2 regions of the Staphylococcus hyicus genome follow, and region 1 is predicted to be linked to the other one. Evidence: predicted binding sites of a transcription regulator. Region 1 holds the regulator's gene; the other holds the start of a gene.

What was found. Region 1 encodes LexA, which represses DNA repair genes until DNA is damaged. Its sites were predicted from a motif close to CGAACATATGTTCG; they were not measured.
Region 2: SHYC_RS05075 (Y-family DNA polymerase) is a predicted target of LexA. The motif match lies at 1,194-1,207, and genes of this name have one in related genera.

Annotation. Positions count from the first base shown of each region.
Region 1 covers NZ_CP008747.1:1,558,180-1,580,867, forward strand. The annotation lists gene acnA (aconitate hydratase AcnA) at 1-392, opposite strand, end outside; gene SHYC_RS07430 (BCCT family transporter) at 668-2,302, opposite strand; gene mscL (large conductance mechanosensitive channel protein MscL) at 2,537-2,914, shown strand; gene sbcC (exonuclease subunit SbcC) at 2,985-6,017, opposite strand; gene sbcD (exonuclease subunit SbcD) at 6,019-7,137, opposite strand; gene SHYC_RS07450 (CcdC family protein) at 7,270-7,743, opposite strand; gene SHYC_RS07455 (YneF family protein) at 7,901-8,140, opposite strand; gene tkt (transketolase) at 8,324-10,312, opposite strand; gene SHYC_RS07465 (DUF896 domain-containing protein) at 10,401-10,637, opposite strand; gene sosA (DNA damage-induced cell division inhibitor SosA) at 10,852-11,076, opposite strand; gene lexA (transcriptional repressor LexA) at 11,219-11,842, shown strand; partial or broken gene tnpA (IS200/IS605 family transposase) at 12,235-12,717, opposite strand; gene SHYC_RS07485 (CAP domain-containing protein) at 13,039-14,052, opposite strand; gene guaC (GMP reductase) at 14,066-15,043, opposite strand; gene rpsN (30S ribosomal protein S14) at 15,117-15,386, opposite strand; gene rpmG (50S ribosomal protein L33) at 15,572-15,721, shown strand; gene SHYC_RS07505 (catalase) at 16,093-17,589, opposite strand; gene SHYC_RS07510 (amino acid permease) at 17,792-19,252, shown strand; gene SHYC_RS07515 (hypothetical protein) at 19,385-19,699, shown strand; gene SHYC_RS07520 (Cof-type HAD-IIB family hydrolase) at 19,986-20,789, opposite strand; gene thrB (homoserine kinase) at 20,980-21,897, opposite strand; gene thrC (threonine synthase) at 21,897-22,688, opposite strand, start outside.
Region 2 covers NZ_CP008747.1:1,075,634-1,084,992, reverse strand. The annotation lists gene SHYC_RS05075 (Y-family DNA polymerase) at 1-1,157, opposite strand, end outside; gene SHYC_RS05065 (ADP-ribosyltransferase) at 2,329-3,075, shown strand; gene SHYC_RS05060 (hypothetical protein) at 3,091-3,657, shown strand; gene SHYC_RS05055 (trypsin-like serine peptidase) at 3,730-4,464, shown strand; gene SHYC_RS05050 (trypsin-like serine peptidase) at 4,495-5,184, shown strand; gene SHYC_RS05045 (trypsin-like serine peptidase) at 5,429-6,250, shown strand; gene SHYC_RS05040 (hypothetical protein) at 6,908-7,219, shown strand; gene SHYC_RS05030 (hypothetical protein) at 7,821-8,129, opposite strand; gene SHYC_RS12525 (hypothetical protein) at 8,120-8,254, opposite strand; gene SHYC_RS05025 (hypothetical protein) at 8,441-8,926, opposite strand; gene SHYC_RS05020 (hypothetical protein) at 8,940-9,158, opposite strand; gene SHYC_RS12360 (hypothetical protein) at 9,160-9,324, opposite strand; gene SHYC_RS05015 (hypothetical protein) at 9,321-9,359, opposite strand, start outside.

The sequences.
Region 1 (22,688 bases):
ACTGAATGGTCAATGACTAAGTCAACAGGTACTTCAGGATTGATTTTAGATAAATCGCCACCTACATCATCCATTGCCTTACGTAATGATGCCAAATCTACTACCGCAGGAACACCTGTAAAGTCTTGTAAAATAACACGTGATGGTTTAAAAGGCACTTCCCCTTTGGTATTTTCTTTACCAAAAGTAGACAATGCTTTAATATGATCATCCGTAATCACGAAACCATCTTCTTGACGTAAAACAGATTCTAAAAGTACACGAATAGAGTATGGCAAACGATGAATTTCTGTTAAACCTTGTTCTTCTAATGTTTTAAGGTCATAATAAGTTAACGTTTTACCATTCACTTGAAACGACTTTTTAGCTTGCTCTTTTAAATTTGAAGCCATAGAATATCCCCCCTGATATTTTTATATGCCGTTAATATAATTGTATAATTATCCTTCTATGAAAACAACTCTAGACGTACGAAAAGCTTTAATTCGATGTTTCGACTTTCTAATCGGTAACCATAAACAAAAGTTATCAATAAAATAAAGTGTAATAAGTATATTTTATGCTAACGCATCCTTACGTTTTTAGTCATTAAGATATTCATCTCTCATATACAAAAAACCTGATGACAAAGATCTACCTCGTCATCAGGTTTATTATAAGTTTTTACTTATCTTTCAGTATCACGTAATGACTTACGTCTGGAAATTAGTTCGTCTTCATAATCATTACGAGAATTTTCAACATATTCTTTTAAACGATGCTTGTTAGGCGTTAATGTTAAACCTAAGAATTTACGCTCTTTGTTCGCATCTTTATAAAAACTAATCATCATTAATATGACAACAAAAGAGAACGGCAATGCACTAATAATCGCTGCATTTTGTAGTGCAGTAAGACCTGCTTCACCATCACCGCCACCTGAAAGTAAAAGGACAAATGCAATTAGCGATTGTGCCACACCCCATGTCACTTTTACAAATGCACTTGGATTTTGAGAACCAAATGTCGTTTGCATACCAAGTACAAATGTCGCTGAATCAGCAGAAGTGATGAAGAATGATGCAATTAATAGTAACGCAATAATGGAAAGCACCATCCCCATAGGTAAATGGTGGAACACACCGAATAATTGCGTTTCAACAGACATGTCGTAAATTTCTTTATGTTTTTTAGCAGTTTCGATACCAAGAACACCGAACACACTAAACCAAATGAAGCTTACAATAACGGGTACAAGTAATACACCAGAAATAAATTCACGAATTGAACGTCCTTTTGATACACGTGCAATAAATACACCTACAAACGGACTCCAACTTAACCACCAACCCCAGTAGTAAAGTGTCCAACTTGCCATCCATTCACGTTTTTGTGGATTCATCGCTGCTGCATCAAAACTATTAAATAAGAAAGAATTCAATAAGCTTCCCGTAGAACTAGTTAACATATTTAAAATTAAAATTGTCGGTCCAATAAAAAGTGCAGATAATAATAAAATAGTACCTAAACCAATATTTAAATTACTTAAATATTGAATCCCTTTACTGAGTCCAGACCAAGCGCTCATAATAAATAAAATGGTAACAACAACAATAATAACCGATTGTGTCACAATATTATTTGGAACGCCAAATAAATAATGTAAACCACCGGCAATTTGAAGCGCGCCCATACCTAATGATACGGCAACCCCGACCACAGTAGCAAAAACGGCTAAGACGTCAATAAATGTACCAATTGGGCCATCAACACGATCACCTAAAATCGGACGTAACGTTTTAGATAATAACCCAGGCTCACCTTTTCTAAATTGTGCGTAAGCAAGTGCAAGTGCCACAACACCATATACCGCCCATGCATGGAAGCCCCAATGGAAGAACGTAGAACGGAGCGATTCTGTAAATGCTGCTGTGGATTTAGGGTCCGCATTTGGTGGTGATGCAAAGTGCGCTAAAGGCTCTGCAGCACCATAGAATACAAGACCAATTCCCATACCAGCACTAAATAGCATCGCAAACCATGATACTGTGTTAAATTCAGGTTTATCATTCGGTCTCCCGAGCTTTAATTTGCCGATCGGGCTAAAAATTAAAAAGATACAAAAGAAAACAATCACTGTTGTTAAGATCAGATAATACCAACCTAATGTATTCGTTATCCAAGCTGTAATCATAGATGTAAATCCACCGAATTGTTTTGGAATAAATACCCCAATTAAAACAATCGCAAAGATTATAATTGAACTAAATATAAATACTGGTGAAAACTTCTTACCATTTTCGTTTGGATTTGAAGTATTCATATCAATACCTACTCCCTTTCTCCATATTAAATTTTCAAAGATATACGCATTTTTTGATTAACGTTTTAATTAAGCACAAAAATGCAATCGTCATATATACAATAACAAAACACAATAACATATTCAACGTAGCATATAAAAATGAGTTTATATAGCAAAATTGCGTCTTGCAATATTATGTCTTTGATGTATAATTCTTAAAGTGTTGCAAATCACAATCAGGGGGAGAATATCATGTTAAAAGAATTTAAAGAATTTGCATTAAAAGGCAATGTACTTGAATTGGCAGTAGCTGTAGTTATGGGGGCTGCTTTCAACAAAATCGTGACATCTCTCGTAGAAAATGTCATTATGCCTTTAATCGGTCTTTTATTTGGTGAAATTGATTTTGCTAAAAACTGGACAATTTACGGAATTAAGTATGGTATTTTTATTCAATCTATCATTGACTTCATTATTATCGCTTTTGCGCTATTTATCTTCATTAAAATCGCTAACACACTTGTTAAGCCTAAAAAAGTTGAAGAAGAAATTGAAGAAGAAGTTGAAGAAAGTACAGTTTTATTAACTGAAATTCGCGACTTATTACGTGAACAAAATAAAAAGGCTTAATTATTTTAAGCATGAAAAAGCGGCGTTTAAATGTAAAAATTTAACGCCGCTTTTTTGAGTTTTTTCATCATTATTCATTAAAAGTTAGCGAGGTAAAACTTTGATAATTTTTCGCTTTCACTTCTAATATGATTGGAATTCTATTTTTAAGCTCTGTCACATGCGAAATAATGCCCACGAGTCGACCAGTAGACTGCAATTGAATTAGTGTATCTAACGCGGTTTCTAACGTTTCTTGATCTAATGTACCAAAACCTTCATCAATAAACATCGCATCTAATGAAATTCCACCTTGTTCATTTTGAACTATTTCACTCAAACCTAACGCCAATGCAAGAGAAGCTTGAAACGTTTCCCCACCTGAAAGAGATGTAATATGCCGTGTTTGGTTAGAATAATAATCAAATACTTCTATTTCTAACCCACTATATCCACGTCCTTTTTCAGTTTTACGCACTAACTCATACCGTTGCCCCGTCATATGACGAAAGCGCTTATTGGCAGCATCTAAAATATGTTCTAAATAATAGATGAGTACATAATTTTCCAAAGTTAATTTAAGATTGTTTTTACCAGAAATCACTTCTGATAAATTAAAAATTGCACGATGCTCCTTTAAGATTTGTTGTATGTAGCGAATTAGGGCCTCAATCTTTCGGATTCTCTTTTTATTTTCTTGAACTTGAAAAGCAGTTTCATTATACCGCTGGGTGATGTTATTAACATGTTCTTGAATATCATCATATTGCACTTGAAGTTCATTAATATCGTCAACAGGTAACGCCTCTAATTGATGTGTAAGTGTTTCTTTTTGAGCAGTCCACTTTTGCACCTCATTATGATACGACGATACGCGTCTTTCATAATTTTCAATATGCTTTGCTTCAGAAGTTAAATCACGCAATTGATTGAATGATTCTAACTTTAATTTTTTCATTTCAGTTTTAACAGTGGCATCGACGTGTTGATAACGTTCTTGATTCATTTGATATTTCGCTTTTTGATGTTTTAAATCATTTTCAATAATCAAGATTTGTTCATTCAATGATTGAATGTTTGTTTGAACACGATTTCGTTCCTTTTGAAACGCATTCACATCTTTTTCTATTTTTACATATGAAGCTTTAAACGTTGAAAAGTTATCAAAACGCGTTATTTTTTTAAATTGAGTCACTTTTTGAACCGCATGTTCACGCACATAGTTGTTTTTATCAATTTCAATCTGCAGTTGCTGGATGAGTTTTTCTACATGTTGTTGCTGTTCTTTTAAGGTATTAACTTGTTGTTGTTGCTTTGTCAACTGCACGATTTGCGTTTCGTTGTCTGATTTTTGCTTTAACACCTTTTGCTTTTGACATTCTGGGTTGTCAATCGATTCAAGCTCTAATAATTGTGCATCAATATGTTTCAATGTTGCTTGTTGTTCAATACACTTCTTCTCAAGTTGATGAATTCTTGTATCGAATCGCTTATTTTCTTCTAATTGTTTTTTTAACAATTGAACATTCACACCCGCATGCGTATCCCTAACGATTTGACCACAAACAGGGCACGGATCATCTAAAGACAACATTGAGCGTAATGTATCTATCATATGATCATGTGACACCATCGATTGATCTTTTTCGGTTATGCCATGCCTTTGTGAAGATAACTGTTCGATTTTTTGCTCAAGAGAAGTAAGAGATGCTTTTAATTCTCCTTGTTGTTGGGTTAATTGACATTTACGTCGATAGTCTTGTTCAATAACCTCAATTTTGTCTAACTGACTTCTTAATCTAAATTGTATTTCTTTTAGATGCTCCAAGTGAGAAAAATCTGTTGCTGACCCCTGTAATCCTGTCTCTAGCTCTTTCAATTGTGTTTTGTAGGTTTCAACTTCTTTGTATAATTGTTCATTCCTCTGTAATAATGATGATTCATTCTCGAAAGCTTCTATAATATCTTGAGCATTTTGAATATAATGATGCGTTGATTTTAAAAGCTCTATTTTTGTATCAATGTCTGTTTGTTGTTGGTCAAGTTCTCCCTTTTTTTGCTGATAATGTTGTAATCTTGTTTGTTGCGCTTTTAAGTTTTCATCTAAAGTATCTAATTTCGCCTGATTGTTTTCGATTTCTTTTTCTAATTGTTCTAATTCATTTAGTGCATGTATGGCCAATTGACTCTCTTTTAATATATGTAATTTTTGTTCTAATTGCGTGATTTCACCACTTTGTTCATATAAAGATGTCAACGTTTGATCGATGTCTTTTAAATCAGAAGATAATTGCTGTCTCATATTTTCTTGATCAACTTTTGCTTTTATTTGCGCCAATCGTGTTTCAGTGGATGTTTTTTTTGATGATAAGCGCATAATTTCACGGTGGCCGATCTCCTCAAAGTCAGATAAGCATGTTTCTATTTGAGTGTACTGCGAGACATTCGTTTCAAGATGACGTTTTAAATTATCATTGTCAAGCGCATACATATCTTGCCAATAAGTACTTAATCGATCGTATGTTTTATCCATATCTTCTTGAATAGACTTGGTTTTATCTTTTAAATTGTTTTTTAAGTCTTCATACATGACTGTATTAAATAGTGTACGCAAAATCGTTTGCTTATCCTGACTTTTTGACACTAGAAATGATTTAAACTCACCTTGAGGTAATATAAACAATTGACGAAACTGATCGACTTTTAAATTCATTAATGATTGCAAATAGGCATTGCCTGGATTAATTTTGCTCTCTTGAAGTACATATTGTGTATCTTCACGTTTATACACTTCAAGAATACCTTGTGTTTCACTTTTTTTATTCGGTTTTGTAAAAGTCGCAGAACGTATCACTTTATAGCGTTGGTGTTGCACGTCAAATTCATACGTCACTTTTAATGGCACGTCAGGAGAAGCAAAGTGGCTTCGCAATTGTGCGACTTCACGGGACGATGTTGACGCTCTACCATATAAGGCATAAACTATCGCATCAAAAATCATCGTTTTACCAGAGCCTGTTTTACCACTAATCAAAAAAAGTTGATTCGTTTCAATTTGTGTAAAATCAATTTCTTCATTTAAAAAAGGGCCAAAATTCTCTAACTTTAAACGAATCGGTTTCATCTTATTCCTCCTCTTCGTAGTGATTTAAAAAGGCTTTCACTTCTTTCATTTGAATCTCATCTAATCCATCATCCATGAGTTCTTTATAAAAAGTATCTATAATTTCAATAGGTTTCATTTTTTTAATATTGTGAGAGGCTTTCACATGTTTCGTCGATTCATACTCTTGTTGTGTGAGTGCCAAGGTGTTCGGAAACACTTTTTTAAGTTGTTGCATTGGATCTTTAACCATTTCAAGCTCTGATAAACTGAAATGAAAATAATCGTCTTTGTTAGTATGTTTAAAACGACCGTTTATTGCATCATCAAACGTCGTTTCAACATATTGGAGTTGCCTTTCTGAGGTCAACGGTATAAACGTTTGAGTATAATCATCTTTATTAAAAGTGAAACATCTCATTCCTTTAGTTTGGTTGACTTCAGAAAACGAATACTGTAATAACGAGCCACTATAATAAATATCATTTTGATTTAAAGCAAAAGGGTGATGAATATGCCCTAACATTACTGCGTCAAATAACGACACACAATGTGGACGCACACTTTCAATCGTCCCAACAGTGAGTTCTCTTTCGGAATCACTTTTTGGTGCACCAAATAAAGTAAAATGTCCAATCAACACATTTTGCTTTGAGGCATCTATCTGAGGCTTAATACGTTCTACAAGTTGTGTAATAGTTTCTTCATATGTTGAAACTTCCACACCTAAAAAAGCTCTCGCTTCTGCCAGTGTAAAAAAGGGCAACGTATAAAAACACACATTTCCTAAAGTAATTGGTTTTTCAAAATCAGCTAATTCCGTACGAATGTATAGTTGATTCTGTTTGAACCAGTGTGCACCATATCGTAAACGCTCTTTACCATCGTGGTTACCATTTGTAATAATCATTGGTATTTTTAAGTCTATATTTAAACGTGCAATCGTGCGTTCCATTAATTCAATAGCTCGTTTACTTGGCATTGCAGTATCAAATATATCTCCTGCTATAATCAGCACATCAGGATTTTCTTTTTCAACTTTTTTCACAAATTCCTCTAAAATAGCGCACTGATCTTCTAGAAACGAGTGACCATTTAACACTTTTCCTAAATGCCAATCTGCTGTATGTATCACTTTCATCTTATCACTCCAGAACATTTGTTCTATATTATTTTAATAAAGGCTATAAGCCATTGCAAGTAAAAACCGAGCTCATTTTAGCATGTCATTCTCATGCTATAATAAACAAGCTCGGTTTAAATGATATCCATTTTATGAAGCATTTCCTAACTGACGTTTTATATTTCTATAACGTAATAACATCGCAAGTCGCCATGGTAATAACATACTAAATGCTAATAAGAAAAACATCCCTGCCAATTCACCCGGATGGACTGAGTTACCAATATAAACTTTTAATAACGTCCGCATTATTAACAACGATACTAAAATAATTGGAAAGGCTTTTGATTTTTTTAAATAAATTTGGTGGTTTTTCACTTCAAAGTGTGACGTAAGGATTAATATCGATGAAAAAATAAACCCTACGATAACGGATTCTAAAATTTCTAAACCCGTTAATCTAAAATAAGGCACTACATACATCAATGCCCCTGTTGCCATAAAAAGCGGTGGCAACATGATTTTTTTAGTATTGACAGGATATTTTTGCGCTTTCACACGAATAAAAATAACGATAGCGCTCATAAAAAAGGCGACAAGAATTGAAAATACTAAAAACGTCATACATAAATCTCCTTTGTAGTTAACCAATAATAAGCGTATTATATCATACTAAAAAGCGAAACGTCATTGAAGTGCGCTCAATCATATTGACGCGCATAAAAAAAGACTCGGAAACTATCTCACTTCCGAATCTTTTTTAACATTTAAATGTTGGACATTAAAACTTTTTGTCCATGTTTTTATTCATCATTGTCATCATTTGATTAATTTTTTTCTGTGATGGTTTTTGACCCATTTGCATCATCATCATACGTAACATTTCTTCGTTAATTGGAGGATTTTTCTTTAAATAATCCATCATATATTTACGTGCGAGGAAAAAGCCACCTACAAGTCCAATGATAAGTGCAAGTACAATTAATACGATTGCCAACCATGTAGCCATTATTTCACCCACTTTCTCTATCCTTTTGCATTTTACTAAAATTGGTACAAGTTTTCAAGGTCATTCCAATACTTTCATGAAAATAGAGAGCGGACATAAACGTCTCGCCCTCTATCCATAGGAAATCGTCTATAATGTGGAAACCACCGATTATAGTTTTACGTTGAAATACATCATTTAAAATAACTATGACAATTATAATGATTCGATTTGAGAAAGAATATTTTCTTTAGTGAAACCATATTTTTCAACTACTAAATCTCCAGGCGCACTTGCACCATAACGGTCAATACCAACAACAATACCTTTCATACCTACATATTTATGCCATCCAAGCGTTGCACCCATTTCAACTGCAACACGTTTAGATACTTCTGGAAGTAATACCTCTTCTTGATAAGCTTTCGACTGTTGTTCAAATGCATGCCAGTTTGGCATTGACACGACACGTACACCTTTACCACGTTGCTCAAGATCTTTCGCAACTTCAATAACTAAGCTCACTTCAGAACCCGAAGCTAACAATACGTATTCTGGTGCTTTTTCTGTTTCATATACAACGTAAGCCCCTTTACGTACACCTTCTTCAAGTTTTGATTCTTCGACATCTAACACTGGTAATCCTTGACGTGTTAATACGAGTGCTGTAGGTGTGTTGTTAGATTCTAAGGCAACTTTCCAAGCGACACGTGTTTCATTGCCATCTGCTGGACGAATCACGTTTAAGTTAGGGATCGCACGTAAACCAGCTAATTGCTCAATTGGTTCGTGTGTTGGACCATCTTCACCAACCGCAATCGAATCATGCGTGAAAATGAACGTTGAACGCACACCCATAATAGAAGAAAGACGTAACGCTGGTTTTAAGTAATCACTAAATACAAAGAAAGTTGCACCATAAGGATGTAACCCCCCGTGTGCTGCCATACCATTCACTGCAGCTGCCATCGCAAATTCACGCACACCAAACCAGACATTTTTACCTGTGCCATCTTCTGCAGAGAAGTCGCCTTCAGCTTTAACGTTCGATTTATTTGATGACGCTAAGTCAGCTGAACCACCGAAGAATGAAGGTACAGATTTACCAATGGCTTGAATGATTTCTCCAGAATCTGCACGAGAAGCCGCTTTGTGACCTAACTCGAAACGTGGTAACGCTTCGTCATAGTTTTCAGGTAATTCTCCTGCAATGGCTAATTTAAACTCTTTCGCAAGTTCAGGATATTTTTCAGCATATGCTTCCAAATCTTTTTTCCATGCAGCTTCATGTTCGTCTGCACGTTTGATCATCGTTTCATTAAAGATTTCATACACACTATCATCCACTTGGAATGTTTGAGTCGCGTCTAATTCATAATTTTTGAATGTTAATTCACGTTCTTCTTCACCTAGTGGTGCACCGTGAGAACTGTGACTGTTAGATTTATTTGGAGAACCATAACCAATGATTGTTTTTACTTCAATGATTGTAGGTCCTTCTTGAGATTTTGCTTTTACAATTGCGTTGTTGATGGCTTCCATATCATTACCGTCTGTAACAAGGATATGATTCCAACCATACGCTTCAAAACGTTTTTTAATGTCTTCAGAGAAAGACTTATTTGTTTTGCCGTCTAAGGAAATATCATTTGAGTCATATAAAGTGATTAGTTTATCTAATTTTAGATGACCCGCTAAAGATGCAGCTTCATGAGAAATTCCTTCCATTAAGTCGCCATCAGAAGCTAATACGTAAGTATAATGATCTACAACAGAAATATCATCTTGATTGAATTTTGCAGCTAAGTGTTTTTCAGCCATTGCCATACCTACTGACATAGCAAAACCTTGACCTAGTGGCCCTGTTGTAATTTCTACACCTTTTGTATGGTTGTATTCAGGATGTCCTGGTGTTTTGGAATCCCACTGTCTAAATTGCTTTAACTCTTCTAATTCTAAGCTGCCAGAAACGTGAAGCAAGCTATATAAAAGTGCAGAACCATGACCCGCAGATAAAACAAAACGGTCGCGATTGAAATACGTATTAGAATTAGGATTAAAATTTAAATGTTGCGTCCAAAGTGTGTAAGCCATTGGTGCAGCACCCATTGGTAAACCAGGGTGACCAGAATTCGCTTTCTCAATTGCATCAATGCTAAGCGCACGGATGGTATTTACTGCATGTGTGTCTTTTTGTCCAAACATATTATGACTTCCTTTCTATTTGCTACTAGGGTTATTATACCTTATATCCACGTATAAAACCTATAATTTCTTTTGTATAAACAGTGAACTAACGACGTGTATGATTTTGCTTTTGAATTTCTTTTAATTTTTTAGGTGTCACGTCATTACCCTCAGGGTCAATCACTTTAGTATGTTCGATTTGATCTTTAAAACTATTTCGAAATGAAGCAAGATATTCACTTCTTAAGCGTGATTGTTCTTTTGCTTCAGCTTCGGTCAAACCTTCACTTTTCTTTTTCTTTGCTAGTGCATTAATACGCTGTAATTTTTCTTGACTAAGCATATATGAAAACCTCCGTCAATATTCTCTACAAAATATAACAGAAAAGACGCATAAAACCAACCGCCATGACTCATAACTTGAATTAAAAAAGACAATGTGAAACGTCATACATCATTTCACATCGTCCTCAGAAAATCTCTATATTTATTAGTTTTTAGTTTCATTACTGTGTGCCTCATTTCTATGTCTTTATATCATATGTTCGAATTTAAATCTATCGAACTGTCACAGCGAGCACATTTTGTTGATCCTTTGATTTTTGTTCGTATTTTTGTACGTGTTCCGTTTGATTAGAATTAATTTGATGGTCTGTCATTTCGTACGTTTGTTCTGTATGCGCAGTTTGACTTGTCATTATAAAGAATACGAAAAAGATAATCATAGAAGCAACAAAAACAGATACATATAGATATATTTCATTTAATTTCACTTTCATCATTATCAACATCTCCTAGAACATTTGTTTGTGTAATTACTTTAACAGAACGAATGTTCTGTGTCAACATAAAACGAACAAATGTTTGTTCTGTTCGGATAACTATGCTATAATGTACATAAATCATGCAAAGGAGTGTAATCTAATGAGAGAACTGACAAAAAGACAAGAAGAAATATTTGAATTTATCAAACATATTGTTCAAACGAAAGGTTATCCGCCAAGTGTTCGTGAAATTGGAGAAGCTGTTGGATTGGCTTCAAGTTCAACCGTGCACGGCCATTTATCACGCCTTGAAGAGAAAGGTTACATCCGTCGTGACCCTACAAAACCTCGAGCAATCGAAATCGTAAGTGAGCTCATGGGTGAACCAGTAAATATGGAAGAAACAATTTATGTACCCGTTATCGGTAAAGTTACCGCTGGTACGCCGATTACTGCTGTGGAAAATGTTGAAGAATATTACCCACTTCCTGAACACTTTACTTCTACACATAATGGCCAAATCTTTATTTTAAATGTTGTAGGAGACAGTATGATTGAAGCTGGCATTTTAGATGGCGATAAAGTAATCGTAAGAAGCCAATCAATCGCAGAAAATGGCGATATCATTGTAGCAATGACGGAAGATGATGAAGCCACAGTAAAACGTTTCTATAAAGAAAAAAATCGTTATCGCTTACAACCTGAAAATAGTAGTTTAGATCCTATCTACTTAGAACATGTCACTGTGCTAGGTAAAGTAGTAGGCCTATTTAGAGAACTGTAATTCAATGAGATCTCCTTTGCTTATATAAAAGGGGCTGGTAATTATGTCCCAGCCCCTTCTCAATTACTTCACGTTCAATGTTAAAAAATTCGTTTATTTATGATAGTGGTATTTAAACAAATCATCATACATTTCAAAATCATTGTCAACATTAATTTTATATCCTTTAATAACATTAGTAATTAGGTTACATTCATATTAAGTTTTAGGCACTTTATCTCATTCCAGTCTAGTTCCTTTCATAGCTATTACATTTTATATAAAATCAAAACTACCCGTGTGAACGGGTGGTTTGTTCTGCGGTTGAAAGCCTCTGTTACTGACCAGCCATTGTAAGGGCACTGGAAAGATCAGCCAACTGTACTACTTTCTCAGCGACCCCTAAAAGGGTCCTATTTTTTTCTAAACTTTTTATTTTCTTTCCCTGTGAATGGGTCTATATATTCCATCATTGTGAGTTGTTCTGCAACGATATCCTCTTGTAATTGATTTCGAATGTATTCTTCTATTACCTTTTTATATCTTCCAACTGTATCTACTTAAAATCCTTTACACCAAAACTTCCTATTACCATATTTATATTTCAAATGTGCATGTTTATCAAATATCACTAAGCTACTCTTACCTTTTAAATATCCTACAAATTGAGAAACACTCCGTTTTGGAGGTATACTCACAAGCATATGAATATAATCTTTACATGCTTCAGCTTCTATGATTTCAACACCTTTTCTTTCACATAGTTGTCTCAGAATTATTCCGATATCTCTTTTTAATTTTCCATATATTATTTGTCTTCTATATTTTGTTGCGAAAACTATGTGATACTTACAATTCCATTTTGTATGTGCTAAACTGTTTGTGTCGTTAGACATTATGGCATCTCCTCGTATAGTTAATTTTGGTTGGCTGACCAAGTTTTATTCTATCATGAGGAAATGCCGATTTTAATACAACGGTGAAACCTCTCCGGAACCATACGCATAGCGCATGGTTTACTTTTATATAATAAGAAAAGCGTAAGACGATAGCTATCGCCTTACGCTTCTTTCTTATTTAATATTTCTTTAACACGTTCTAGAATATCCTTAGTTTGTTGTTCGATATTGGGCATATCTTGAACTTTCATATTATAAGTATTCATACTATCAACCTCATTTGATTGATTTTTTCCCAATATTAAACGGCGTTAAACATTATCCAGTATAATTTTCAGTCCAATAAGGTTGTTTATTTTTATTGAAGTCTACCCCTACACCAAGTGTGGATACATTAGGATGTAGGATGTTTTTTCGGTGACCTGCAGAATTCATCAACCCTTGGTGCGCAAAGATTGCACTTTGTTGACCATAAGCAAGGTTTTCCGCTGCTGTTCTATACTGGTGTCCATCTTTTTTCATACGATCAAATGGTGATTCACCTTTTAAATTCGTATGTTCAAAATACTGATTCACTGCCATATCATGACTATGTTTACGTGCAGTGTCAGCTAACGCTTCAGAGTAGTTTAATGCTTTTAAATTGTTTTGTACGCGTGTTGCATTGACTAAATAATAGTCTAGTTTTTCATAACTTTGAGCTAAACCTTTTGAAGGGGCACCATACTGACCATTTAATCGGTTTTCCATCTCTTTACTCACTTGTAAAAGCGCAGTTAACTGATTGCTACGATGTTTATCATAAAATGCAGTTGTATAGATGCCATCTTTCTCAAACACATCATATTCATCGTTATTTTGGCGGTATAATGTATTTCCTTTTTTGATTCCTTCAAGGGGTTTACCTAATTTATCACGCACCACATTTTGTGGTGTGTTGTATTTAATACCTGATTTAGAAGTAATGATATTTTGATTCGTAAATAAACCATGAACTTTACCATTAATATAACTTACTAAGATAAAGTCATTAAACTTGTTATGATATACATGCCATTTTGTACCGTATTCATTATCAAGTACAGCTGATGCTTTACCGAGTTTCGCCTCTACATCTTTTTGTGACATGTTAATCTGAATGTTGCGTATCGCAAACGCTTGTTGATCTGGAGTCTTTAATGCTGTATGTGATTTATTACTGTCAACAAGTTGATCTACTTTGGTAGTAACAGGTTGCGCCAATTTTTGTGTCGCATCTGTAGGTTGAACCGGAATCGTTAATACAATGACAAAACCGAGTATGAGAAAAGATATGAATGATTTAATAGAAATCCACTCCTATTTTTTAGTCTCTATCACCGTTGAAAATCGAATTTCTTACAATCACATAATCCACTTTTCGTAGTGCACCGATATCTTTACCACCCGCATAAGATATAGAACTTTGTAAGTCCTCTTGCATCTCAGTAAGGGTATCTTTTAGTGAACCTTTATGTTCTACAAACATTTTTTTGCCTTCAACATTTTTACGTTCACCTTTTTGATATTCAGATGCACTACCAAAATATTCTTTATACTTTTTACCATCAACTTCTACTGTTTCACCTGGAGACTCATCATGAGCTGCAAATAAAGAACCAATCATCACCATCGAAGCACCAAAACGTACAGATTTAGCAATATCGCCGTGTGTACGAATGCCACCATCAGCAATAATTGGTTTACGTGCAGCCTTACTACAATGATTCACTGCTGCAAGTTGCCAACCACCTGTGCCAAAACCTGTTTTGATTTTTGTAATACATACACGACCTGGACCAATACCCACTTTAGTAGCATCTGCACCAGCATTTTCAAGTTCACGCACACCTTCTGGCGTACCAACATTACCAGCAATAACAAATACTTCAGGTAATAATTTTTTAATATGTTGAATCATTTCAATCACCTGATCTGAGTGACCATGTGCGATATCAATCGTGATGTATTCTGGTGAAAGGTCTGCTTCTTTAAGTGATTCAATAAACTTGAATTCTCCTTCTTTTACACCTACAGAAATGGAAGCAAACAATCCTTTATCTTTCATTTTTTTAACGAAAGGCAGACGTGCAGCTTCATCAAAACGATGCATTATATAGAAGTAATCATTTTCAGCGAACCACTCTGCTAACGTTTCATTCATTACCGTTTGCATATTTGCAGGCACAACCGGTAACTTAAAACGTTTTGGGCCAAATTGAATAGATGTATCAATTTCAGAACGACTTTTCACAATGCTTTTATTCGGTATGAGTTGAATATCTTCGTAATCAAAAATTTTCATTTTCTAAACCCCTTATAAATTTATTCCAAAAGATAATATACTATCTATTGGCAATAAAGTAAATAAAAGGTTCTTACCAACTTGATTTTTTCACGCCAGGAATTTGCCCTTTATGTGCATGCTCTCTGAAAGCAATACGTGACATTTCAAATTTACGTAACACGCCTCTTGGACGACCCGTTACTTTACATCTACGTGTTAAACGTGTTGGTGATGAATCTCTTGGTAATTTTCTTAAAGCTTCATAATCACCTTTTGCTTTAAGTTCGCGTCTTAATTCAGCGTATTTTGCAACTAAAGCTTCACGCTTTTGTTCTTTGGCAATTTTAGATTTTTTCGCCATATCTATCTCTCCTTCATTATCAAATCGTAATTATTACGATTTAAATCATAGCATATCCTTTTATTGTGAATCAAGGATGATTTTTATAATAATTAAAATATGGTATAAATAACTGTTGGCAAAGCGTTCAAAACATGATAAAATAACAAATCGTAATAGTTTCAATTTAAAAGGAGGTCGACCCAATGCGCGTTAATGTGACATTAGCATGTACTGAATGTGGTGACCGTAACTACATCACTACGAAAAACAAACGTACGAATCCTGAGCGTATCGAAATGATGAAATATTGCCCAAGATTAAACAAACATACGTTACACAGAGAAACGAAATAATAAGTTGATTTAAGCAGTTACGAAACACCAACTCATCAAAATACGACGTAAGCTACAGCCCGAAAGTTCGGTGTTGTGGCTTTTTTGTTTTCTTTTTAAAGACGCTCATTACTCAACTTCTATTAACTAAACCAACAACTAAAATTACTTTAGTCTGAAAGTACCACACGTGAGAAAAAACTTCTCTTCAGAATTATTATTTGTACTGCAATTTCATAAGTTTAAGTTTGACAAATCCCTTTCTCAAAAATATAAAATTACAATGATAAAAACCCGTAACTTTTAAATTTCAAAAAGCCTAGTTGTTTTGTCCGTTGATCTCCATATTGATGAAAAAAGGGCAACTCCAAAGAAGCGCCCCCTTATATACATTATTTAATTCCCGCTAAAATAAAGTCTAATTGATCTAACATGCCTAACGCTTTAGCGACACCTTTACCATAATCTGGATCTGCTTGGTAACAATGTCGAATATGACGATGTTTTACTTCATCTGTCGTACCTTCCATTTCATCTGCCGTATTTTTGAACATACGTTGTTGCTGCTCTGGAGATTGTAAACGGAACAATTTACCAGGTTGTTCAAAATAATTATCGTCGTCTTCTCTGAAATTATATTCATATGCATCTCCATGAAGCTCTAAAGGCGGTCGCTTGTATTCTGGTTGACTTTCATGTACACCATAACTATTAGGATAATAGTGGGTTTGACTGCCTTGGTTTCCATCTAGTATGCGCATTTGACCGTCACGACTGAAAGGACAAATATTGTTTACACCCACACCTTTTGGTTGGTTCACAGGGATTTGCCAGTGGTTAACCCCTAAGCGATAACGTTGTGCATCTCCATAAGAGAACAAACGACCTTGTAACATTTTGTCTGGGGAGAAATCAATACCAGGAATAATGTTTGTAGGTGCAAAAGCAGCTTGTTCTACATCTTGGAAATAGTTATCGGGGTTACGATTCAATTCGAATTCACCAACTTCAATAAGTGGATATTCATCTTTGAACCATACTTTTGTTAAGTCAAATGGATTATCTTTATGGTGTTTAGCTTGTTCTTCTGTCATTACTTGAATATACATTTTCCATTTAGGAAAGTCACCGTTTTCGATTGCATTATATAAATCGCGTTGAGATGATTCACGATCTTCACCGACGATTTTAGCCGCTTCTTCAGGTTGAATATTTTCAATACCTTGTTGCGTACGGAAATGGAATTTCACCCATACACGCTCATTGTTTGCGTTAATCATACCGTATGTGTGTGAACCAAACCCATGCATATGACGATACCCTTTCGGAATACCTCGATCTGTCATTAAAATCGTCACTTGATGCAATGCTTCAGGTAAAGAAGTCCAAAAGTCCCAATTATTTTGTGCACTTCTCATATTCGTTCTTGGATCACGTTTCACTGCGCGGTTTAAACTTACAAATAGTTTTGGATCTCTAAAGAAAAATACGGGTGTGTTATTTCCTACTAAGTCCCAGTTACCTTCTTCTGTATAGAATTTTAATGCGAAACCTCGAATATCACGTTCAGCGTCAGCTGCTCCACGTTCACCTGCTACCGTTGAAAAACGTGCGAACATCTCAGTCTTTTTCCCCACTTCTGAAAAAATTTTGGCACATGTATATTGTGTAATATCATTGGTCACGGTAAATGTACCAAACGCACCTGATCCTTTCGCATGCATACGTCTTTCTGGAATCACTTCACGATCAAAATGAGACATTTGTTCTAAGAAGTATGGGTCTTGCATTAATAATGGACCACGCGGGCCCGCTGTGGCTGTGTTTTCACGATCTCCAACTGGGTGGCCAAATAAACCAGTTAATTTAGTTGGTTCTTCACGACGCATAATAAAACCCTCTTTCTTCTTTATAATAATTCTAATGTAGTACTCATCTCAAATTATACTTAAAAATTCTAAAAAAAGGAACTATTTCGCCTTTTTTCGGTGTATTTTTTTAATTTAGGGCTTTAAAGTTATAAAATACTATTGAAACCCCTCACTTTTGCAAGTACAATATATAGAATAATTGAATAGGGAGAAGATGTTTATGGAAGAAAAGAATTTAAGTCGGGGGCTCCAATTGAGACATATCACTATGTTTGCAATTGGTGGTGCCATAGGTACAGGTTTATTTGTTGCTACTGGTGGCGTAATTGCACAAGCTGGTCCGGGTGGTGCAATTTTAGCCTATTTAATTATTGGAACAATGCTATATTTTCTCATGTCCTCTATAGGTGAAATGGCAACGTTCTACCCAGTTTCAGGTTCATTTAGTAGTTATGCGACACGGTTCGTAGATGCTTCATTAGGTTTTACGATGGGTTGGTTATACTGGCTTATTTGGGCACTCGTTACAAGTGTAGATGTCATTATTGCTACCAATGTACTAAGTTATTGGGATGCCTTTAGTTTCTTCTCACCTTTGGTTTGGAGTATTATCTTTTTAAGTTTATTATTACTATTAAATGTTTTTTCAGTTAAAGCCTTTGGAGAAGCGGAATTTTGGCTCTCGTTAATTAAAGTTGTGACGATAATTGTCTTCATTATATTAGGTATTTTAATGATCTTTGGTATTTTAGGCGGTCACACATATGGCTTTGATAACTTTACCTTAGGCGAAGCACCGTTTGTCGGTGGTATTTCAGGATTTCTAAGCGTATTACTGATTGCAGGCTTCTCTGTTGGTGGTACCGAAGTTGTGGCTGTTACTGCTGGGGAATCCGATAATCCTAAAAAATCTATGCCTCGCGCAATTAAACAAGTATTCTGGCGTATATTATTATTCTACGTTCTATCCATTGCAGTCATTTCAGCTATTATTCCATATACAGACCCAACGCTATTAAATGAAAGCAGTTCGATAACACAGAGTCCTTTCACAATTGTTTTTGATAAAGTCGGTATTGCATTTGCAGCATCAGTGATTAATGCTGTGATATTAACGTCCTTACTGTCAGCTTCTAATTCAGGGATGTTTACAACGAGTCGTATGTTGTTTTCTCTTAGTCAACAAGGCTCAGCACCTAAGTTGTTAAGTCGTATTAATCATTCAACGAAATTACCTTTAAATGCTTTATTCACAACATTTATTTTAATTACAGCTGTCACTGTGTATGCCAATTTTAATCCACAAAGCGTGATGGCATTATTAAATATAATTGGTGCCTTAATCACTTTCGTGTGGGCTTCAAGTATCATTTCACAAATTCGTATGCGTCGTGCGATTAAAGTTCAAAACAAAGACATTAATCAGTTATTACCGTATAAGTCGCCCTTATTCCCTATAGGGCCTATCGTTGTTTTAGCCATTATTGCATTTTTAATTTTTGGAAGTTCTTTTGAAGCAATCGTTACTTTTGATATCGCTAAACTTGCACAAAGCTTCTTACCGATTGTTTTACTAATCGTGGTTTATTTCATTCATAAGGTTCTAAATCGTACAAAGCTCATTCCATTAAATGAAATTGATTTATCAGAGCACGAAATGTATAATCAAAAGCAGTCTTAATTACGCACATATAACTGTAAAATTAGCGACAATGATGTTGATTCATTCCTCTTCATTGTCGCTTTTTATATTATTTTCAGTACAAACAAATTCATGTATAATAAAGTAAACAATTTGTAAAGGGTGGACATTATGGTTGGACAAACAAACCTTTTTGATGATGTTTTAAAACAAGACGAACGCTTTGTTATTGTGGTTCAAGCTTTTGAAGATAAGCACAATCAACTTACAAAACGCACATTGAGAGAGTATACTAGCCTTACACATGAACAAATGGAAAGTTTATACGCACATTTAAAAGAGCTCTATTTAGAAGAACCTTTCGCTCAACATCAAACCGCATTTTCAATCACAGTATATACCAACCTTGACTATGCGGCAGACCAAGTCTATGCACACATCAAACGTCATCGAGGTAGAAAAGAATGGACACATACAGCGAAATAAACGCATCAAAATAAGAGTTATGTGACTTCTTTATTAAATGGTACTTTGCATCAGAAAATTAAATAGCCAGCAAAGTTCATGAACAAATGAATTTTGCTGGCTATTTTGATACATCTTATCTTAAATTGCGTACTTTTTAACTTCATACCTTTATACATAGTAAAATAGTAAAAATGTGCAAATTACGTCATCAGTATAATATAATACATAAATTTGCATCGATCTAAACTTTCAAAACCATAAGGTTGAATTGAAATTCTAGGTATTAGGTTCATAAAATGAACGACTATTTTATAAATTGCTTCAAAGCGTGTGGAATGCCGTCCTCATCATGCCCCTTTGTTATCATTTTAGCACGTTCTTTTAATACATCTATCGCATTCCCCATCGCAATTGGCATCCCAACAACATCGAACATTTCTTTATCGTTGGCGCTATCTCCAAAAGCAATCATTTGGTTTACGTCTATATTTAATCGTTGTGCCAAATCTTGAATGGCATTACCTTTTGACACGCCAGCACTCATAAATTCTAAGAAAAAGGGTTTACTTGTCGTACATGTTATCGTTTCATTAAACGTGCCTTTCAAAGTGGACATGAGCTCAGCAATATGGGCTTCGTAATCAACCCCCATGGCTTTAGGGACAGGTTCTTGAATATAATCTTTTAAATCAAATACGCGTTTCATTGGTAATCCAGTAATTTCTGCTTCGATATTCATATATTCATGGTCACCCTCATAAATAATATGGCCATCTTTATATGTAATGGTAAACAAGCCATGTTGACGACAATAATCTACAATGTCATCAAAATCAGCTTTTGAAATCAACTCACTTGCGATGACTTCTTTTGTCTTTAAATCAATCGTTTTCGCACCATTATAAGACATAATATAACTGTTATGTTGATCCATCTTTAAAGCTTCCGCTACCGGAATCATTCCTTCTGTAGGTCTACCAGATGCTAAAGCTATCGAATACCCTTTCTCTTGGATGTCAATCAAATACGCTTTCGTCTCTTTTGAAACAGTGTTTTCTGACGTCATTAATGTGTCATCCATATCCATAATAATTAAGTCTGGTTTCATAGTTACGCTCCTTTCATACCTTTTAATATTACAACATTTCGCCTCTAAAAAACATAAGGATTGATGAAATAACCTATTCGCCCCAAAAGAAAACCCTTCAAATTACACAAGCCTGTGTAATTGAAAGGTTTACTCAATCTATATTCGTTAAAAGATGCGACATCCATATTTGTTTAAATGGAATGCTCGTCTAATATCGATAAACAATTTTAGACTTGATACCTTGCAAATTAACCGTCGCAAGTTCTGAATGACAAGAAGAGATATCTTGTCGCAATGCACGAACGAGCGGACCACTTCGTTCTTTTTTTATCATCGTCAATATAGTCGGACCTGCACCTGAAATGACTGTCGCATAGGCATCATATTGTTTAGCAATTTCTTTAACTCTATGAAAATCAGGTAAAAGATGTTGACGATACGGTTCATGTAAACCATCTTGTTCCATCATTTTTCCAGCCAATTCATAATTGTGCTGTATCAATGCACTAATCATTGTATTACTAATGGCACTATACTTTACTGCTTCCTTATGTGAAATTGTTTCTGGCAGTACACGCCTCGCCGCTTCAGTTTCTAAAGGATATGTTGGAATCGTAATAATAAAATCTACATCTGGTACATCGATATGTGCGACATCGGTCATTGATGTGTCTGCATTATGATAACCTACGACTAATCCGCCATAAATGGTTGGCGCTACATTATCAGGGTGTCCTTCCATTTCAGTTGCTAATTGAAGTAATTCATATTTTGATAACTCAATGTCACCAAAATAATTCGCAATATATAGTGCGCCGACGAGTGCAGAAGCAGATGAGCCTAAACCACGAGCTAAAGGGATGTCACTATACATTTTTACTTCTAGTGGAGGTAATGTGACATCATAACGTTTAGCCACTTGTTGGGCAATCTTATAAATGTAATGAGATGAGTCTGTAGGTAAATCTTCTAAACACGGGCCGTCATGTACGAAAGTCCAAGATGGTCCATGAATAGGTTGTGCCTCTATAATTAAAAACTTGTTGAGCGCCATACCAATCGAATCAAACCCACACCCTAAATTCGCCGTGGAAGCTGGAATTTTTAATGTTAATTTATGTTTTATCATTGTAATGCATCCTTAATGTATTGAATAATACTATCTTTATCATTAGGTAATGCTTGAATCGGATTTTCTAACAAGTTAATTGCTGTATCTGGATCTTTAAGGCCATTACCCGTTAAAACTGCCACAACTTTTTGACCAGGTTTTAACTTTCCTTGACGATGTAACTTAATGAGCCCTGCGATGGAGGCATTACTTGCTGGCTCACTGAAGATACCCTCTTTTGATGTCATCAGTTGATAAGCTTCTAAAATTTCATCATCTGTAACGGCATCGATTAAACCATTAGAAGTGTCAATCGCATCAACCGCTTTATCCCAGCTTGCTGGGTTTCCAATTCGAATCGCCGTCGCAATCGTTTCAGGATTTTTCACAACTTTATTCTGCACGATTGGGGATGCACCTTTTGCCTGGAATCCAAACATTTGTGGCTTGCCTGTTTGCTCACGCGCATCATACTCCTTGAAACCTTTCCAATACGCTGTTATATTACCTGCGTTCCCTACTGGAATAGCTAAAATATCTGGCGCCTGACCATCTAATTGTTCTACAATTTCGAAAGCAGCTGTTTTTTGGCCTTCAATACGATATGGGTTCACCGAATTCACTAATTCAATTTCTCCATCTTGCGCGACCTCTTTCACGATTTCTAAAGCTTCATCAAAATTACCTTCAATCGAGACAATTTCAGCCCCATACATAACAGCTTGTGATAATTTTCCAAGCGCAATTTTCCCTTCTGGAATGACCACAATTGATTTTAATCCTGCACGTGCAGCATATGCTGCTGC
Region 2 (9,359 bases), 490 kb from region 1:
ACTTTATCAAGGGCATAATCAATCATCTCTGATTTATATTCTTTTTCACCTTTAAATAATTCAAGTTGTTGTATTGAGGAGCTTTTGAAATTGTTAAAACTGACACCTATCGTTCTATATAATCTTTCTTCCTCTAATCTTTCACTTATATGATCCAACAATTTTTCAATTATAACAGTGGTGGATTTATATCCATTCTTTTCTGTAAATTGTTTTCTAATACCACCACCGTCTGCGTATCCTACATTGACAGAAATTGTTGTTGGATAAACTCCTTTTTTTCTAGTTCGATAATAGACATCCTCTACTTGTTCACTTAAAACCGTCTTTAATTCTTGTAATTTATAATCTCGCATTAGTATTTGACTCTTTCCGAGTCCTTTATTTTTTATCTTATGAGGTTTTCTAATTAAACTTTCATCTATTCCATTTGCATGTAAATGCAGTTCAACTCCTATTATTCCAAAGTCCCTTTTTAAATACTCATAAGGATACAGTGCCAATTGTCCTACCGTGAAAATACCTCTTTTATTTAACTTAGCAGCTGTACGTTTATTGATACCCCACATCTCTGTAAGTTTATCTATTTCCCATAGTTTGTTTGGAACATCCTCATAACGCCATTCAGCAATGGCATCATGGGTCTCCTTTGCCTCAATATCCATTGAGACCTTTGCTAAAAACATATTTGACCCTATACCTATAGTACTTTTTATACCTGTATTTTGATAAATTTCATATTGTAATAATTTGGCAAATTCTTTTGGAGTATTAGCAAACAAATGATATGACTCAGTTATATCCATAAAGAATTCATCGATGCTATATTGATGAAAATCCTCATATGGAACATATTTTAATGCCACTTCTGATATTTTATTTGATACTTTCATATAAGTTATCATCTTCGGATTTGTAATATAAATGTCTCTTCGTTGAGGGATTTCAAACAGACGAGACCCTGTCTTAATGCCTAACTTTTTCAATTCAGGTGTGGCTGCTAAGACAATAGAACCCTGCCTTTTTGTATCAGCAACAACTGCTAACTTTGTTTTTAAAGGATCTAAATTTTTGAGAATACAAGAAACACTGGCAAAAAAACTTTTTAAATCAACACATAAAATATCCCTTTGCTGACATTGAAAATAATCATACATTTAATTCACCCCACCTAATTAAAGTATTTTCATTATAGAACATATGTTCTCATATGTAAAATATAATTTTCAATCAGTCTTATTTTGATTTTAAAGTAAAATATTATATAATCTGTAGTCTCAAGATCTACTAAAATTCTCAATTAAATTGTTCTGAGATAAATATGTGCTTCATTAATATTTTATTTAGCTCTTGTATTTAATATCCTCTCATCTTATAATTTGATACTCAGTTAAATATAGTTGATAGGCAAATAATTTTTAAACCGATAATTTACTCAATTAAAATTCATACTAGTCTTTATTTTAATAAAACCATTGTAATAATCACTACTAGAGGTGTGAGTATAAAAACATTAATTAAAATCATAACTAAATAAAGCATCCAATCTTTAATAGATTTGTAGTTAATCATTAGTATAGTGAGTGATAAAAGTACGATTGCAAGATTCATTAATAAATGAAATAAAATGATATCACCAGTATCATAGGTATATATAAAATCAGGGTCTAAAAGCAAAGTAACTAGAATAGTGAAATAAGCGGCATACATTAAATATATGATTTTTATAATATGTATCTCCTCTCGACCTTTAAGAACATAAAATATATTTTATTTCTCAACTTATATTTTATGTATGTTGTATATTGATTAACTAAATATTAACTAGATCAGACTGTTTAACTATTTTATTAAAATTATTAAATGGTATAATAAGTAGTAGACATGATTACACAATTTTAAAACATTACTAACATACCTCCATCCTCCCTTCTACATTAACCCGATTATAAACAAACATATAATTGATATTCTAAAGCTTAATCATTAAATTGATTAATTCCCTAAGTATAAAATTACCAAAGATTACGCCTTATTCTATAAATTTTATATAGATTTAAGGTTTTTTAAGTTTATTTAATTTTGTTTTAAAGACTTCTTAAATATATTTCTATTATATTATTAGTGAGGCGGATCATTATTTAGTTTAACTCATAATTTATTTACATTCTCTGATTCCATAATAAATCACTTCTAGTTAGAAATTTAAATATCATAAAGCTAAGCCTTAATTTTAATAACAGTGTTTAAATAAACTAAATTATAAAATTACTTCCGCCTCTTTCATTTAATATAGAGGTCTTAATCCTTAGAAAAGGTGGTTAAAAAATGAAAACTTCTTATTTTAGTAAAATTTTATTAACTTCTTCAATCGTTTTAACTAGCATAGGTTTAGTAGAACAATCCATACCTCTAAGTAGCAATGTTGTATTTGCCTCGGAAACTAAAGAATTCACCAATTTGAATGAAGCGACAGAATGGGGAAACAAATTAATTAAAGAAGCTAATTATAGTTCTAGTGATAAAACGGCAATTTATGAATACACTAAGAACAGTAGTGTTCTGAACGAACCGCTTCGTAATAGCAATGGTTTAATAGACAACTTATCCCCAACCCTCCAAGACAAAATTCGTAAACTAGATAGCGTTATTAATAAGACTAGTACACCTGAGCAAATTATAGTTCATAGACTCCTTAATTTAGACTATTTAACAAGCATAGATGGTTTTACTGATGAAGATTTCCATAACTTACAAAACACTAATGATGGCAAGTACGATAAACAAATTGTAAACAAATTACACAATATGATGAACAGTAAAATTTATAGAGAAAATGGATATTCAAGTACCCAACTAGTTAAAGGCGCCGCCTTAGCAGGAAGACCTATTGAATTAAAAATAGAACTACCTAAGGGTACTAAAGCTGCTTATATAGATTCTAAAGATTTAACAGCATACCCTGGCCAACAAGAGTTACTTCTTCCTAGAGGCACAGAATATGCTATAAACAAAGTTTATTTATCAGATGATGAGAAAAGAATTATTATTGAAGCAATTGCTTTTAAAAAATAAAAGGAGAGGATTAATTTGAAAAACTTTATAATCAAAAGTGCGACAGCTACTTTGTTACTAACAAGTGTTGCTAGTATCGCCAATGTATACACACCTTTAAGTCATGTTCACGCTGCAGAAACTGTAGTAAAAGAATACAAACAGACTTTTCCTAGTCAAGAAGAATATAATACCAAAGGCAAGTTGTACAATATAGCTGATATCAATTTACCTTTTCCAGTAGAAAATGCTGAGGTAATTTTTGAGGATGGTTCATCTATCAAATTCGATATGAAGACACCACCTGGATTTGAGGAAGAAAACCAACCAATAACCCAAAATATTAAAGAAATTGTATACAACGGTGCTGAAAGAGGAGTTACTAAAACTATCCAGCTTAAGGATTTAGATAACTTAGATCCAAAGTCATTCACTGCATTCTACCATTCAATATTCTTTGAATATCCTACTGGAACTAAAACAACATTGATATTAGAAGATGGTAAAGAAGTTCATTACACAATCGGTGACCCATTAGAGTCTACTGGGATTGATAATGATGAACGATTAATAATTAAAAAAGCAATTATAGAAAAACCTTAGATATATACGTTTTAATGATAAATACTCTTAAATTATTATTTTAATTTTCTGATAAAAATGGAGTGGTTTTACATGTTTAAAAAACTTATTAAAGTACTTATCCCCTTGTTACTCTGTACTCCCATTATAAATATGTCAATAACTCAAGCTAACGACGATTCTAATAGATTCCCAATTCTCGTAGATACTATAAAAGATAAAAGAGCAAAATTAACTGCCAGATATGAACCTAACAACCATACCTATTGTTCGGCTATTATTATTTCTCCAACTTTAGCTTTAACAGCAAAACACTGTCATTTAAATAAGAGTAGTAAAGAATACTCTGGCACAATTTACCCAGGGCAATCAGGTATGAGTACACCTTATGGCCATATGAATATTACTAATTATATACCCAATGATGCTAACGATATTGCAATATTAAAAGGTAATGAAATAGATCAATCCAACGACTACAAACATTATATGAAAGATGCTCATATAGATTTAACACCCTTTTCTAAAGAGCAAATTAAATCATTAAAAGGTAAAGAAGTGTATACCTATGGATATCCTTATAATCAAGGTGGTCTTAAACAATACAAAAGCACAGGAATCATTACTAATTATAATCCAGTGACTGATGAATTAGAAACAACATTACCAGCTGTTGAAGGGCAATCAGGATCAGGAGTATTTTTAAAAGATAATAATCAATTTATCGGAATATTATATGGCAGCTATAATACAAATCAAGGTTTATCAGGAAAAGTTATGACAATTAATGAGAGACTTTATAATTGGATAAATACTTATAAAAATTAATGATTGAAAATAAACAATGGAGGTTTTTTCATGAAAAAATTGCTTTTAACTTTATCACTTGCTTCATTAGTATCCCTATTCCCTAGTGATATCAATGCTCAACCTGTAGAAGATAATAGAGTATTAGATATGGATGTATTTGAAGGAAATAGTTTGTATACTAGTAAGTTTGAAGGCACTAGCTATTGTACAGCGGTTTTAATTTCACCTAACACAGCTTTAACAGCTAAACATTGTGAAGGCGACAATTTCAAATCAGGTCAAATAGGAACATTATACCCTGCAAGATCAGGCGCCTCAACACAGGCTGGTAGTTTACCTATTACTACTTACAATCCTTATCAAGGCGATTATGATATAGCTTTATTACAAGGTACAAATCCATCAAGTGATATGCAACATTATATCAAAAAAGGAGTTAAAATTAGTAAAGAAAGAGATATTAATAATTATAAAGGTAAAGAGGTATATACTATAGGTTATCCTCAGGATAAAGGAGAAAATTACCAATATAAAACTTACGGTACGGTTGAATCTGTAGAAGGAAATAAAATGATTGGTACCAATATTAAGACTTCACCTGGTCAATCAGGTTCTGGACTATTTTTGAAAAATACTGATGAATTAATAGGTATTTTACATGGTGACGGAAGATTTACAGCTATCGACTCAACAATTCGTGACTGGATTTCTAATAAAACCAACGTTGAAATAAATTAATATATTCAATTTAATCATGGTTAATACATTAGTTTTTAATTCAAACAATTTATCGATTGAAGCAGCTTAAAATAACACTTTTAGCTGTAAATTCACAAGATATTTTTTAAATTACTCTTAGTGAAATTTGCATTTTTCACAACAGATTTTAAATTAATTTTCATCATTCAAATTAATATCTAAATAAATGTATTTTTGACAGTTTGTCAAAATGAATAAATAAATTTATAGAGGAGAAATCAACATGAATAAAACATTACTAAAAAAAACTTTAGTACTTTTAACACTTGCAACTGTTGCGCCTATGTCATTACAGGCATTAGAAACCCCTATTAAAAATAATATTTATGCTAGCGAATTATCAAAAGAAGAGCATATTGAGAAATGGAATAGTTATAATAAACAAAGTCCTTTAGGACAAAGTTATTTTTCAAAAGTGAACGATACTACTCAAACACCTTATCAAGCTGTAGGCTCCTTGTTTATTAAAAATAAGCCTATGTTAGCTACTGGTTTTGTAGTTTCACAAAACAAAATTATTACAAATTATCACGTCGCCAGAGAAGCTAAAAATAATCCAGAGAATGTTAAATTTAGACCTGGATTAACTAAAAACTCAGAGGGCAAAGTAGAATTGCCTTTTGGTGAATTTGAAGCAGAGACAATTGATGAAGCGCCTTTTGGAGCAGGAATCGATATAGCTATTATTAAATTAAAACCTAATAAAGATGGTAAAAACATTGGAGAAGTAGTTGAACCGCTTAAATTTGGAAATGCTGAAGCAGTAGGCCCGCATCAGGTTCTAAGAGTTGTAGGTTACCCTAATAACACAACTCAGTTTTCAATGTACAGTCAAAAAATTGAAGTACATTCAACGAAGCAAGGACTTAAATACTTCGGTTATACAGAGGAAGGTAACTCAGGATCTCCAATATTAGATGATGAAAATAACTTAGTTGGAATTCATGCAGGTAGAGGTGGATTTGATGATGGCACAGAAATCCTTGTTGGTCATCGCTTTGAAAAAAGTTTACTTAAAGAATTAAAACAAAAAATAAATAATTAATAAATTTAGAGGTCAAGTAACTATAGTTATTTGACCTCTTCCTTATGGTCAGTGATTATGCACACTATATTTTCCATAAATAGAATTAAACTAAAATAATTTTTATTTTTTAAAGAAAATTTTTAGCACAAGAAAACCATTAAGAGTATTACTTGTATTTAATTTGATTCTTCGTAAAAAACATTCTGGATTACCATCATTGATAGTAAAACTTGCATTTGATATGTCTAACTTTTCTTCAATATAAAATCCTCTATTAATGGAATTTTCTAAAGTAAAACTCTTGTTTTTAATATTAATATATCTTTTTGTAATCATTCTTATATATTTTTATATTTTATCCTTCTAGGAAGAAAATTAATTGCTCTACTAAAATTTTACCTACGCTTAAGAACTTCTATATAGTTCCTACAAATCTTCCAAATTAACCATAGTAATAATTACACTAGGAAATCAAGCATAAATTGCAAAGTAACCATTTAAAACTCCTTCAATATAAAATATGTCTTTCATCATTTCTTTATATGTTCAAATACAGGTTATAAGTAACAAACAGTCAAATAAGCGAAATCAAATAAATATTTCAGAAACCATCTGCTAAAAGGGTAAGCCTTTGTGTTAATATGTATATAATAAAACTTTTAGGTGGGCAAAAAAATGAACTTATCTATATATTTAAAATTACGAAAATGTGTAAAACAAGGTAAAATTAAATTGAATTCTGATTATAAGCATTATGATTATATGGTTGATAACAAATGGATAAAACCTATAATTGACGATTATAAAACTGAAGAAGATGAAATGTTAGTTTTTTTTACGCCAGTTTATGATGATTATGTATCAATTACTTCTGAAGGTAAGGATTGTTTTTTTAAAGCAAGAAATAAATTTTTATTTTGGTTTATCGGCATATTTATAACGATACTATCATTTATTACACCTGTTATAAAATTATTTCTACCTTAAATTTTTAATACATAATAAAAAATCTATATAATGAATAATAATTCGATATCTCAATAAACAGCACCTACATCACAAAACTTGATATATATCATTGTGAGTCTGCTTTCTTTATAACTTTTAATAATAATTTTACTGATACCCCCTATTAACAGCTAAAAATAATATAAATGATAATATAGTTATAACTGCTCCAACATCTCCTGTAAATAGCAATAATTTAAACAATTAAACACTTTCTAAAACACTTGCATTTATGATATTTGTAAGATATAAGATAGATAGTAAATAATCCGTTATTTTTAGTTCGGTGAGAGGTTTTTATTGTCGAGAGATCTTGGTATACTGTATAGAATTATAAGCCATGCAAGAGATATGATTTGATTTATAAGGTTATTGTTTATGTCCAATACATATAAATCCTAAATGATATTGGTAGGGACGCCTATAATGAATGATACTAATACAGAGGCTATAATTAACATTATAGGAATAGCTACAAATAATCCTAAACCTTGCTTCGAATACTCTAATGTATTCTTTCTTAAGGCTTTAGAAAATGTTTTTATTCATCTAATATCTACTATAATTATAAGTGAATACTTTATTTGATATCTTCACTATTTAAAAAGTCCATAGAATTTTCTTTATTGATAGTTACTTCAAGTTCTTCATACTCCTCATTATATTTATTTTTTTGGTTGATGTTATAGTTATCATTATAGTCATTAAAATCTACATAAATTAATTCATTTGTTTCATCACTATAAACAATATTTATAGCTGTAACATCCGAGTATTGTGTAATCATTTCATAAGCATTTGTATCATCACTTTCAAAAGAAGCTTGTTTAATAAATTTTGGTTTATTAATTAGAATACTAAAATAAGCGTAATGTAGGTTTACATCCATTTAAGAGATATGATAACTCTACTTTCCGTAACTCCTGCTATGTGAAACATAATTACGTCTTTTTCTTCAAGTCTAACACTACCACAGTTCTCTAATACCAAGTCTATGAATTTTAAATTTTTCATTCCATATCCTCCATCTATTATCATATTTTCACTTTTTATTTATATAACTCTTTATTTATGATTGTTATCCTGATGATTATCTAAAATACAACCCATTTCCCCCTTTTTGATCCTCTATTATATTTCATCTGATAAAAGCTCTTTCCATTTATTCAGAGTTTTGTTTTATTTAATAAAACATGTATTTTATCCATACTTCTTTTTGTACGTACCTATCAATTCTTCAATAGAGTGATAGTCAAGTGCTAAATTAATTGGAACTAGTACAAAAGTTAAAATATCATCATTAATTGGTGACTTTTTTGAAATTAAATATGATAGATCCTCCCAAAAAGCTTTAAATACCTTATTATCCTCCAAACTTAGCGGAGTCTCTTCTACTTCCTTTAAAAAATCATTAGATTCTGATACTATTTTATTATTAATATGTACATTCATTTTGTTAGCTATGCTTAAACCACACGCTAACATGTCTGCAAGGTCATTTAAGAGTTCAGAACCATTGCTTTTTACTTCCCAAAAATTATAAAATCCTAAATTATCAAGCCACTTAAAGAATTTCACAGCATATGCAATTTTTAAGCTTTCTAAATTTATTAAATATTCTTTGCTCTCAAATTCTTCTTGTGTTTCTAACAATTCTTTTAAGTTTTCAATAGTTAATTCTTTCATCATTCGTCCCCTTTTATTCATTAACTTTTAATTCATAAATTGTAACTAGATCAAAATCATCGAATCTTTTTGGATTACCTTTGACAAAAACTTGCCCGCTTTGTGCTTCATAACCAGCTTCTTTTAGACGTTTTATCAATTCTTCTTTATAACGGTACACTTTATTTTCTCTATAACTGTAGTTATCTTCATAAGGCTCACAATTATCATGTTCTGCTTGGTATAGAATCATCTCATTTCTCCTCCATATTTGCGTAGAATTTGATTTCCATTTTATTACCATGTCTATCTAAAATGACCATTTTTTCATATAATCCAGCTGATACTAATTGCGAGACTTTTACATTTTTATTTAACATTTCCCACATTTGAAGATACTTTTCTATAGGTAAACTCATTTATTTGATCCCTCGTACTTTTCTTTTAGCCTTAA